One region of the Marinobacterium sp. xm-d-579 genome, then DNA from elsewhere that is predicted to be linked to it. Evidence: predicted binding sites of a transcription regulator. Region 1 holds the regulator's gene; each other region holds the start of a gene.
What was found. The regulator sigma-54, encoded in region 1, starts transcription at its own class of promoters, with help from an activator protein. The targets are predictions, from matches to a motif close to TGGCACNNNNNTTGCTNT.
Positions count from the first base shown of each region.

Region 2: glnL (nitrogen regulation protein NR(II)) is a predicted target of sigma-54. The motif match lies at 2,789-2,806, and genes of this name have one in related genera.
Region 3: XMD579_RS03725 (amino acid ABC transporter substrate-binding protein) is a predicted target of sigma-54. The motif match lies at 2,220-2,237, and genes of this name have one in related genera.

Region 1 is NZ_WBYP01000001.1:230,282-234,504, forward strand. It holds gene lptA (lipopolysaccharide transport periplasmic protein LptA) at 1-228, shown strand, start outside; gene lptB (LPS export ABC transporter ATP-binding protein) at 231-956, shown strand; gene XMD579_RS01225 (RNA polymerase factor sigma-54) at 987-2,486, shown strand; gene hpf (ribosome hibernation-promoting factor, HPF/YfiA family) at 2,539-2,829, shown strand; gene XMD579_RS01235 (PTS sugar transporter subunit IIA) at 2,842-3,300, shown strand; gene rapZ (RNase adapter RapZ) at 3,303-4,163, shown strand; gene XMD579_RS01245 (HPr family phosphocarrier protein) at 4,172-4,223, shown strand, end outside.
Region 2 is NZ_WBYP01000004.1:343,096-347,318, forward strand. It holds gene trmL (tRNA (uridine(34)/cytosine(34)/5-carboxymethylaminomethyluridine(34)-2'-O)-methyltransferase TrmL) at 1-206, opposite strand, end outside; gene glnG (nitrogen regulation protein NR(I)) at 252-1,661, opposite strand; gene glnL (nitrogen regulation protein NR(II)) at 1,663-2,718, opposite strand; gene glnA (glutamate--ammonia ligase) at 3,043-4,223, opposite strand, start outside.
Region 3 is NZ_WBYP01000001.1:718,716-722,938, forward strand. It holds gene glnE (bifunctional [glutamate--ammonia ligase]-adenylyl-L-tyrosine phosphorylase/[glutamate--ammonia-ligase] adenylyltransferase) at 1-1,942, opposite strand, end outside; gene XMD579_RS03725 (amino acid ABC transporter substrate-binding protein) at 2,278-3,294, shown strand; gene XMD579_RS03730 (amino acid ABC transporter permease) at 3,369-4,223, shown strand, end outside.

The DNA.
Region 1 (4,223 bases):
CCTCAACTGGACCAAGAGATTACCTATGCAACCGGCTCAACTCTGGATTACACAGTAAGCTCTCAACTGCTGTTAATTACGGGGAACGCTAGAGTGACTCAGGGTGGTGACGAGTTCACTGGGGCTAAAATTAATTACGACATGGCGAACTCTAAAGTAAAAGCCTTTAGCAGTGAGAGCGGAAGCCAGCGTGTCAAAATGGTTCTTCAGCCTAAAAAAGATAATTAACCATGAGTTCACTCGAAGCCCTCCACCTAGCCAAAAGCTACAAAGGACGCTCTGTTATTCAAGATGTGTCCGTCACTGTTGAGCCTGGTGAGATTATCGGATTGCTTGGGCCCAACGGTGCGGGTAAGACAACCTGCTTCTATATGATTGTAGGTCTGGTCAGAGCGGATCGAGGCAACATTCGTCTCAATGGCGACGACGTCACTAGAATGCCTATTCATGAGCGCGCAAAACGCGGCTTAGGCTATCTTCCGCAAGAGGCCTCTGTATTCAGAAAGCTGAGTGTCTACGATAACCTGATGGCCATACTGGAGCAGAGAAAAGACCTGACCAAAGATCAACAACACGAGAAAGCTCAATCTCTACTAGAAGAGTTCCATATCACTCACATCAAAGAGTCCAAAGGGATGGTCCTATCTGGGGGTGAGAGACGCCGAGTTGAGATTGCAAGAGCCCTAGCAAACGACCCTGACTTCATCCTACTGGACGAGCCTTTTGCTGGTGTAGACCCCATCTCTGTCAGCGACATCAAACAGACCATCAGGCACCTTAAAGATCGAGGTATTGGCGTCCTGATAACCGATCACAATGTCAGAGAGACTCTCGACATTTGCGAACGGGCTTACATCGTTAGTGAGGGTAACATTCTTGCAGAGGGTGAGCCTGAGCAGATCATGATGAATCAAGCCGTTAAAGAGGCTTATCTGGGCAATGATTTTCGCTTGTAACTCTCACACTTTTAAGTAATTATCATTTTAATGAAGCACTCTTTACAGCTCAAAGTCGGACAGAACCTGTCCATGACCCCACAATTGCAGCAAGCGATCAAATTGCTGCAACTCTCCTCCTTAGAGCTACAGACAGAGATTCAAGAGGCACTCGATAGTAACCCACTACTGGAGGTAGCCGATGAAGAAGATCAGAGTGAAGAGAACTCTCAAAGCATTGAGCAAAAAGAGTCATCAACCTCAGATGAGACCCAATCTAATTCAGAGATCGAAGAGACGTTCGAATCGTCTCAGCCGGAAGATAGCTGGTCTACTGATGACATACCTGAACAGCTTTCAACCGACAGTCAATGGGACGATACTTACCAAAGCTCTTCAAATTCCAATCGTGATGATGATTGGATGCCAGGTGATAATGACGCTGCGGTTGAAACCATCCAAGACCACCTTAATTGGCAACTGAATCTGGTTAATTTCAGCGATGTTGATCGATACATTGCTGAGATGATTATTGACTCTATCGATGATCGTGGCTATCTGATCACCGATCTGCAGGACATTCTTCTCAGCTGCCAAGAGGAGCTACCTGAACTCTTTTTTGAAGTGGAAATGGATGAGGTGGAGACAGTACTTCACCGCATTCAACAGTTTGACCCACCCGGTGTCGGTGCCCGTGATCTTGCAGAGTGTTTGAAAATCCAGTTAAGACAGCTACCCATAGAGACACCTTGGCGCGCAGAGTCACTGCGCCTAGCGACCGACTATTTAAACCTGTTGGGCAGTCGAGATTTTAAATCTTTGATGCGCCGTATGAGGCTCAAAGAGGAGCAACTGTCAGAGGTGGTTAGGTTGATTCAATCACTTAACCCAACACCAGGAGACTCTTTAGATCTGGGTGATACTGATTACATCGTACCGGACGTGATCGTGCGTAAACGCGCGGGGGAGTGGACACTCACTCTCAATAACGACGTAGTCCCTGAACTACGTATCAATGATGTCTACTCAGGCATGATTAAACGTGCAGACAACTCCGCGGAGAACCAATTTTTAAAAGACCATCTCCAGGATGCACGCTGGTTCATAAAGAGCTTACAAAGCCGCAATGAGACCCTCTTAAAGGTCTCAACGGAGATCGTTACTAGACAGATCGGTTTTCTCGAGCAGGGTGAACAGGCGATGAAGCCTCTTATTCTTCACGACATTGCTGAAGCCGTTGATCTACATGAATCCACCATCTCCCGTGTTACAACTCGAAAATACATGCACACCCCGCGCGGTGTCTTTGAATTGAAATATTTCTTTTCGAGTCAGGTGGCTACCAGTGACGGCAGTGGTGCATCATCAACTGCGATTCGAGCAATCATTAAAAAATTAATTTCAGAAGAAGACCCTCGCAAGCCACTAAGTGACAGTAAGCTTGCTACACTACTAGATGAAGAGGGGGTGAATGTTGCAAGACGAACCATTGCTAAATATCGCGAAGTTCTCAACATTCCACCTTCAAATGAGAGAAAGCGTTTGGTTTAATTGAGGTGGGCGGCCTCATTTTTTCACTCCGCCTAAGACGAGGAGAAGTCATATGCAGATAAATATTACTGGTCATCACGTGGACCTGACTGAAGCTCTAAGTGAATACGTACGTAACAAGTTCGATAAGCTAGAACGTCACTTCGACAACATTCAGAATGTACAAGTTACTCTCAGTGTCGAAAAGCAGGGTAAAAAAGCCGAGGCTGATGTTCACTTAGCCGGTGGCCAAGTGGTCGCTTCTGATGAGCATGATGACATGTATGCAGCGATTGATGGCTTAGTGGATAAGCTTGATCGCCAAATCATCAAGCATAAAGAAAAAATGAAATCTCACAAATAAACGAACGACAACATGCAACTAGGTGACCTACTGACGACTGAAACAACCGCCTGCCGGGAGTCAGTCGCCAGTAAAAAACGCCTTCTACAAGTGGCCAGCGAAAAGCTGGCCTCTTCAGTTGATGGCGTAACAGAAGATGAAATTTTTACAGGCCTTCTTAATCGTGAACGATTAGGCAGTACAGGAATTGGCTCTGGCGTGGGTATACCCCACTGTCGAATTCCGGGCTGTTCAACAGCATCCGCCTGCTTAATCACACTTGATGACGGTGTCGATTTTGATTCAATCGATTCAGCGCCGGTCGATCTTGTCTGCGCACTGATCGTGCCCGATGATGGAAATGATGAGCACCTTAAGACACTGGCTGGTTTAGCCGAGCTGTTCAGCAAGCCCGAAGCCCTCAATTCTCTCAGAGACTGCACGAATTCTGAGGCCCTACTCAATAAAGCAACTGAGCTATCAAAGGTCTGATCATGAGAGTCGTTGTTATCTCGGGTCGCAGTGGTTCAGGGAAGAGTACCGCCTTGCAAGCACTTGAAGATGTTGGGTTCTATTGCATAGACAACCTACCGGCGACGCTATTGCCAGCGTTGGTCGAGCAGATGCTTAACGACCAGAATAACGCACCTCTGATTGCTGTGAGCATTGATGCCCGCAATCAGCATACCGACCTAAAAGCCTTCCCAGAGATCATGGAATCCTTGAGGGCTAGAGAAGATATAGGCATAGAGATCACGTATCTTGACGCATCAGAAGCGACCCTATTGAAACGGTACAGCGCCACTCGAAGAAAACACCCGCTGAGCAACCAAGATGTTGGACTGGAAGAGGCAATAGCCTTAGAACGAGATCTGCTTGAACCTATCGCAAGCTCTGCGGACATGAGAGTTGATACCACTCGGCTTTCACTCTATGAACTGCGTGACACCATTAAATTGAGGGTCGCACAGCGTAAAGAGCAAGCGCTCTCTTTACAGTTTGAATCCTTTGGTTTCAAACACGGCGTTCCATTAGATGTTGATTTCAGCTTTGACGTCAGGGTGCTTCCTAACCCCTACTGGTTTGTAGAGTTGCGCCCTCTCTCTGGGAAAGATGAACCGGTTAAAACGTTTCTCAACGCTTCCGATGAAGTGATTGAAATGATTAATGACATAGAGCAGTTCATTGTGAAGTGGATTCCCCATTTCAAAACAAATAATCGAAGCTATGTTACTGTTGGCATTGGTTGCACGGGCGGCCAACATCGCTCTGTATACATTGCGGAGAGCCTTGCATCTCGCTTTGCTGACAGAATGGATAACATCCAAGTACGCCATCGAGAATTATCAGAATAAGTTTCGCAATGATTGAAAAAAACGTTACTATAATCAACAAATTGGGACTACACGCGCGTG
Region 2 (4,223 bases), on a different contig from region 1:
GATTGAATACAGGCTTCTAATGACTCATGAACTTTCATAGAGGCAAACTCGGCATAATCCAATCCCGCTCTGCGCAGGCGCTTATCATCCAGCTCAAAGCCGAGGGGTTTAATCAAATGAAGGGAGAAACCCGTGTTAGCACACAGGCGAATAATATTTCCGGTATTGGGTGGTATCTCGGGTTCGTAAAGAGCAACGTGAAGCATATCGGCACCTAAACTGTTAGATGCCGATTGTAGCATTAAGCGACTCTAATCCGCCTCAATACCCAGCTCTTTTAGCTTGCGGGTTAGGGTATTTCGCCCCCAGCCTAAAAGTTCAGACGCATCACGTTTACGGCCACCCGTATGTTTAAGCGCAGTCTCTATCAACACCTGCTCAAACTGACGTTCAGCCTCTTTGAGGATGCCCCTCTCCCCTTCAAAGAGACGCTGATCAGCCCAGCCACGCAGTGCTTGTTCCCAATTACCATGAACAACAGGGCGTTCATTTGAGGACTCTAGAAGCTCTGGTGGTAAATCAGAGACAAGAACCTCTCGACCAGACGCCATCACGGTAATCCAGCGACAGGTGTTTTCCAGCTGTCGCACATTACCTGGCCAAGTCAGATCGCGCAGAAAACGCTCTGTTTCCGGCTTAAGAATCTTAGTCTCAACGCCCAGCTCTTTCGCCGAACGTGACAAAAAGTGGCGAGCGAGACGAGGAATATCTTCACGACGCTCATTTAACGAGGGGATGTGAACTCGAATCACGTTTAGACGGTGGAACAGATCCTCACGAAACTTACCCTCTTTAACGAGGTTCTCTAGGTTTTGATGGGTTGCCGCAATGATTCGAACATCAACTTTAACCGGTGTATGACCACCGACACGGTAGAACTCACCGTCAGCAAGAACACGCAAGAGTCGAGTTTGAGTATCCGCAGGCATATCGCCGATCTCATCAAGGAACAGTGTGCCACCATCGGCCTGTTCAAAACGGCCACGGCGCGAAGCTTGAGCTCCGGTAAAGGCACCCTTTTCATGCCCGAACAGTTCAGACTCAATCAAGTCATGTGGAATAGCCGCCATGTTCAATGGAATAAACTCATTACCCGCACGCGGACTGTGGCGATGCAGAGCATGGGCCACCAGCTCTTTACCTGTACCAGACTCACCATTGATCAATACAGTAATCGGGGAATGAGACAGACGACCAATGGCACGGAACACCTCCTGCATAGCCGGCGCCTCACCAATGATCTCAGGTGTATCATCTTCAACAATCACTTCGGTTTGTTGACGCTGCTCTTCAACGTGCTGCACCGCTCGCTGAACCAGCGCTACCGCCTCATCAATATCAAATGGCTTAGGCAAGTACTCAAAGGCACCACCTTGATAAGAGGCAACCGCGGAATCTAAATCTGAGTGAGCGGTCATGATGATAGTCGGAATGTCTGCATAATCAGCTTGAAGCTGCTCTAGCATCTCAAGACCATCAATGCCCGGCATACGAATATCGCTGATAATCACATCAGGCTGTTCACGCTTAATTTTACGCAGCAACGCATCGCCCGACTCAAACACTTCTGTCGCCAAGCCACTGCCAGAGATCGCTTTCTCTAAAACCCAACGTATTGAGCGATCATCATCTACTATCCAAACGGTTGCTGGCTTAGCCATCTCAACTCTCCAAAGGAATTAAAATTTTAAAATTTGTTGTACTGGGTTTCGAGGCGACCTCGATTAAACCCTGGTGCTGACCAATAACAGATTGGGCAATCGATAGTCCCAACCCAGACCCTTCCGCACGACCGGTCACCATCGGATAGAACACGGAATCTAAAAGATCCTTTGGTATGCCCGGACCGTTATCGATAATCTCTACGCAGCAGACCAGTCGATGCTGCTCTGCGCCCAGCGTAATTCGTCTGAGCGCTCGTGTTTTCATACGGATTTGCGGAGCGGCTGTTTCAGACTCTTTCAGGGCCTGCATCGCATTTCTGCAGATGTTTAAAACCGCTTGGATCAACTGTTCACTGTCGCCGTTAAACTCCGGCAGACTTGGGTCGTAGTCACGAACCAACTGAATCTCTTGCTCGCTTTCAACTTCAATCAGAGCACGCACACGCTCGAGCACCTCGTGAATGTTCACCGGGTGTATGTTGGGCTTCTTGTAAGGCCCCATCAGACGATCCACCAGATTTCTTAACCGATCCGCTTCATCGATGATAATTCCGGTGAACTCTTTAAGCCCCTCATCATCCAGCTCGCGCTCTAGCAACTGTGCAGAGCCGCGAATCCCGCCCAACGGGTTCTTGATCTCATGTGCCAAGCCACGCACAAGCACTTTGGCGGTGGCATGTCGATTCAACATCTCCTCTTCACGCTCAATTCGAACCAGGCGATCACGTGGGTGCAACTCCATCAGTAGAAACCCATTCGGTAACCTTGAGATGGTGTAATCCGTCATCAACTCGTTACCACCAAAGGTAATCAGAGCGGCTTCGCGTTTACTGACATGCTGTCCCGTCGCAGAGACACTCTCTAATAGCTTGAGCTCCTCTTCGGAACCAATAAAGAGATACTCGATGTGTGAATTTTTTAAGCGTTTAAAGCTACCCTCTAACAGAACCTCAGCGGCCGGATTCATATACTTCAACTCGAACTTCTGCCCCAGTACCAATACAGCCGTATTGAGGTTTTCAAGAATCAATTTGTACTGTTGCGATCCGAACATTAGGTATTCCCAAGGGTTTTGATGACTTAACAGCTCTACTCTAACGTTAAGCCTTAATAGCTCTACTTAATAAGCAAAAAGGTTGCCAACTCAGCGAAACCCAGTAACCACGGGCTTTTGAGTTTTAGCATGCACAATAGAATGGCATATATGAAGATATTATGCACCATTTTGGTGCGAGGTGTTTTGTGCGCATCCATGCGCCTGCAGGATACCGTTCGTCCTGGCATGCCCTGCTCCTGCACATCCTTTTGCTAGCAGGATACCGTTCGTCCTGAACATAAAAAACCCGGCAGGTGCCGGGTTTTTTGAATCGATAAGATCTTAAACTGAGTAGTAAAGATCGTATTCGATTGGGTGAGTTGTCTGGCTCACTTGAGCACACTCTTCACGCTTAAGTTCGATGTAAGCGTTTAGCATGTCTTCAGTGAATACGCCGCCGCGAGTTAGGAACTCGTGATCAGCTTCTAGAGCGTCCAGAGCTTCTTCTAGTGAAGAACAAACCTGTGGGATCTGAGCAGCTTCTTCAGCTGGTAGATCGTAAAGGTCTTTGTCTGCTGCATCGCCAGGGTGGATCTTGTTCTGGATACCGTCAAGACCCGCCATCATTAGCGCAGAGAACGCTAGGTATGGGTTAGCGATTGGATCAGGGAAGCGTGTCTCGATACGACGGCCTTTAGGGCTAGTTACGTATGGGATACGGATAGAAGCTGAACGGTTACGAGCTGAGTAAGCTAGCATAACTGGTGCTTCGAAGCCTGGAACAAGACGCTTGTACGAGTTAGTACCTGGGTTACATAGAGCGTTAAGCGCTTTAGCGTGCTTGATGATACCGCCGATGTAGTAAAGAGCTTCTTCAGATAGGCCCGCGTATGCGTCGCCAGCGAAGATGTTAACACCGCCTTTAGATAGAGACTGGTGAACGTGCATACCAGAGCCGTTGTCACCAACGATTGGCTTAGGCATGAACGTAGCTGTTTTACCGTAAGCGTGAGCAACGTTGTGAACTGCGTACTTAAGAATCTGAACTTCGTCAGCTTTCTTAACAAGGGTGTTACCTGCCACACCGATTTCACACTGACCAGCAGTTGCTACTTCGTGGTGGTGTACTTCTACGTGCAGACCCATCGCTGTCATCGCGTCACACATTGCAGCACGAAGATCGTGTAGAGAGTCTACTGGTGGTACTGGGAAGTAACCGCCTTTAACGCGTGGACGGTGACCTGTGTTACCGCCTTCGAATTTGCTGTTAGAAGACCATGCAGCTTCTTCAGAAGATACAGTGTAGCCACAACCAGACATGTCAGAGTGGAAGTGAACTTCGTCAAATACGAAGAACTCTGGCTCTGGACCGAACATAGCGCTGTCAGCGATACCTGTTGATTTCAGGTACTCTTCTGCACGCTTAGCAACAGAACGTGGATCACGCTCGTAACCAAGACCTGTAGCAGGCTCAACGATGTCACAACGGATGATGACTGTTGCATCTTCAGAGAATGGATCAA
Region 3 (4,223 bases), 490 kb from region 1:
AGTAATCACTCACTTTCATCAGAGGCAAAGCACCAGTTATATCCGCAGCAGCCACTCGCAGAATATGGGCATTTCTAAAGTAACGCAGCGCTTCCATTAACTGCTCAATGTCATCCTCTGGGATACGCATCAACTGCTGTCGTAACTCATTGGATAAAGCTTGTGCGTCCGGTGGATTGAACAGTGATGATGCATCAATCAGCTCATCAAGAAGGACCGGTTGATGAGCTAACTTCTCTGCAAACCATGGACTGGCTGAACAGAGCTTTACCAACTGCGCTCGAGCACTGGGGTTTTCGGCTAGCAGAAGAAGATAGGCTGAACGACGCACTACAGCTTGAATCAGCTGCAAAACCCGCTCCAAAGTCTCTTCTGCGTTTTCCACGCCCGACAGATCCCGGAGCAAACGAGGCAGCAGATCCAACAAACGCTCCTGCCCGACATTTTGCAACGCCTGTACCGTTCTTAACTGGCGCAGCGATACCAGTGCCTTCAACGCTCGATCGGTTTCGCTGTAACCCAGCTCTGTCAGATAGTGAGCCAGCGCCTCCTGATCTGCAAACTCCTCATGCCAGAGGCCCGTAAGATGCGCATCGCTCTCAGTTTGCTCGGCATTGCCTTCCTGATCCACCGGTGCAATAACATCTGCAAAGTGCTGTGAGACTCGACTTCGATGCTCATTTAGCTCTGTTAAAAGCGCCTCTGGACTCGTAAAGCCCATGGAGTAGGCAAGGCGCTGCATACCGAGATCATCAGCTGGTAGCTCTTGGGTCTGCTTATCGGCTTGCGCCTGAATCGCATGTTCCACATTACGCAGGAAGACGTAGGCATGGGTTAGCTCTGTCACAACCACGTCTGGAATGCCGACTACCTCTGGGAGAAGTGGCAATATGTTGCACAACTCTCGTTGCTGCAAACGTGTATCACGCCCGCCGCGGATTAGCTGAAAGGCTTGAGCGATGAACTCAACCTCGCGAATACCTCCGGCTCCCAACTTAACGTTATTCTCACGACCCTTTAAACGGTTCTCACGCTCAATCATCCCTTTCATTTCACGCAAAGATTCAAAGGCGCTGTAGTCAATGTACTTACGATAGACAAAGGGGCGCAGATCCTGCATCAACTGGGCGCCAGCTTCCTTATCACCCGCGATGATACGCGCTTTAATCAACGCATAACGCTCCCACTCACGCCCCTGTGTCTGGTAGTACTGCTCCATGGCATCAAAACTGGCAACCAATGGACCAGAAGATCCAAACGGACGCAGACGCATATCGACACGGAATACAAAGCCCTCGGCTGTGGGGGCATCTAAAACACGAATCAATCTTTTACCCAGTCGTGTAAAGAACTCTTGGTTGGATAGTGAACGGCGGCCACCTTGGGTTTCGCCATTGGCGGGGAAGGTAAACATCAGGTCGATATCCGAGGAGAGATTGAGCTCATGTGCCCCCAATTTGCCCATTCCAATGACGGCCATGCGTTGCAAATTTCCATCAGAGTCCATTGGCTCACCCAGATCTTTGACTAGATCTTGGTGCAGCCAATTCAATGCTGCATCAGTAGTGGCATCGGCCAGTTCGGAGAGCATCCGGGTGGTTTCTGTTAGATCGGCCAATCGGTTCAAGTCGCGCCAAATAATTCTAACCATGGCCAATCGACGCAGGCGACGCAGCGCAACACTCAGTGCCTCTTCACTCCCCACAGCTTCAACAGCCGCCAACACTTGCGCTGTTAAAGCACCTGTTGGAAGCTCACCAACATCAAGGTTTAACTGCTCAATCAATTCGGGATGACGCTGCAGCTGATCCGCAACATAGTCAGATCCCAATAGCACTCGATCTAACTCCGCCAACCGATTGTGATCTGATTCAAGCAGATCTCTTGCTGCTGAAACCTTTTGCTGCTGTTTTTCTAGGTAGTCATTCAATATCGCTGTCACTCAAACCACTCCGAAATCTTGCCAATAGGACTAATATACTGCGTTCAGTTATAAGAGGAACAGGACTTAAATCAAATTGCACCAATACTGTGCAAAAGCTCAATTTAAGCCCTACTTTAGTATTGACCTTTGAGTCAGAATGACACAATCTTAAACGAGTAAGCAGAGTGCTGGCGTTGGGTATTAAAGATTATTTGATCAAAACACCCCGTTATACCGTAACTTTCAGACAATTTTTAACGATGAATGTCGATGAAAATGACTCACTGAAAATTGTTGGCACACTAGTTGCTGTGGAAAAAGAACAACAACCTACTCAAAAGAGGATCTACATAATGGCTAAGAAAGCTTTACTAACCGCTTCTATCCTTGCTGCAACAATGACTGCTGGTGCAGTTCAAGCAGCTACTCTTGACGATGTTAAGAGCCGTGGCACCCTAACTTGTGGTGTATCTACTGGTCTTGCAGGCTTCTCTCAAAAAGATGAGAACGGCAAATGGAGCGGTCTCGACGTTGATATGTGTCGTGCGGTTGCAGCTGCAGTACTTGGCGATTCAGAAGCTGTTCAATACAAACCGCTAACCGCTAAAGAGCGTTTCACTGCGCTAGCGTCTGGCGAAATCGACATGCTATCTCGTAACACGACTTGGACTCACACTCGTGATACATCACTAGGTATCAACTTTGCTGGTACTAACTACTACGACGGTGCGTCATTCATGGTCATGAAAGACCTAGGCGTATCAAGCGCAACTGAGCTAGACGGTGCAAACGCATGTATCCAAGCGGGTACCTCTACTGAGCTTGCAATCGCTGACTACTTCCGTGAGAACGGCATGTCATACAAAGCGGTTACTTTCGATACCTCTGACCAAACTCGTCAAGGTTTCGAATCAGGTCGTTGTGACTTCCTAACATCAGACGGTTCTCAGCTAGCGGCACTTCGTATCGGTCTAGCTAACCCAGGCAATGCAGTGATTCTTCCCGAAGTTATCTCTAAAGAGCCTCTAGGCCCAGTAGTTCGTCAAGGCGATGACCAGTGGTTCAACATTGTTAAGTGGTCTCTAAACGCAATGATCGAAGCAGAAGAGCAGAAGGTCACTTCTGCAAACGCAGCTGACATGAAAGCGAACGGCAACCCAGCTAACAAGCGTCTACTAGGTGCTGAAGGTGAACTAGGTGCTAACCTAGGTCTAAGTGCTGACTGGGCTTACAACATCATCACTCAAGTAGGTAACTACTCAGAGTCGTTTGAGCGTAACGTGGGTATGGATTCACCACTTAAGCTAGCACGTGGTATCAACGCGTCTTGGCGTGATGGCGGTATCCTATACGCACCAGCTATGCGCTAAAACCGAAGCGATCTAAAAAGGGGCACAACAGTGCCCCTTTCTGCGTGAAAGCACTCTATTTTTAGGTTAATTCAATGTTCAAACAAAAAACCATTGAAGAGGTTAAGTCAGCGAGCCGTAAATCGAGCTCCGGAACCACCTCCAACGCCTTTTATAACAACCCACGCATCCGCGGTTTCTTCTATCAGATCGCACTGGTCGCTGGGTTGCTCTATTTCTTTGGCACCATCATTGGCAACACGCTGGCCAACATGGAAGCGACGGGGATCAAAACCGGTTTCGACTTCTTAGGCGCAGCTGCAGGCTATGATGTCTTGATGTCGTTGATCTCCTTTGAGTCGACCGACACCTACGGACGAATATTTGTTGTCGGTTTCTTAAACACCCTTTTGGTCTCGGCCATCGGTATCTTCTTCGCGACGCTACTTGGATTTATCTTTGGTGTGGCGCACTTCTCGCATAACTGGTTGATTCGTAAGATTGCTCTGGTCTATGTAGAAATCTTCCGAAACGTACCGCTTCTGCTACAGGTGTTCTTCTGGTACTTCGCCGTTCTATCCAGTCTGCCTGGCGCTCGCCAAAGCTTGAGTTTAGGCGAAGCTGTGTTCCTCAACGTTCGCGGCCTCTACCTACCTAAACTGATTGGCGGCGATCTATCATCTTTGGTCTGGATCGCTTTAGGCGCTGCCGTTGCAGGAATTTTTGTACTGCGTCGCTGGGCCAAAAAACGTCAAGAGCTGACCGGCCAACAGTTCCCTGTGCTGAAGACCAGCATCGCCATGGTGATTCTATTTCCATTAATTGTTGCAGCGTTAACGGGCTTTCCATTCACCGTTGAATACCCAGCTCTAAAGGGCTTTAACTACTTCGGTGGTATTACCGTCATCCCAGAGCTGATGTCGCTTGCCATTGCGCTGTCGGTCTACACT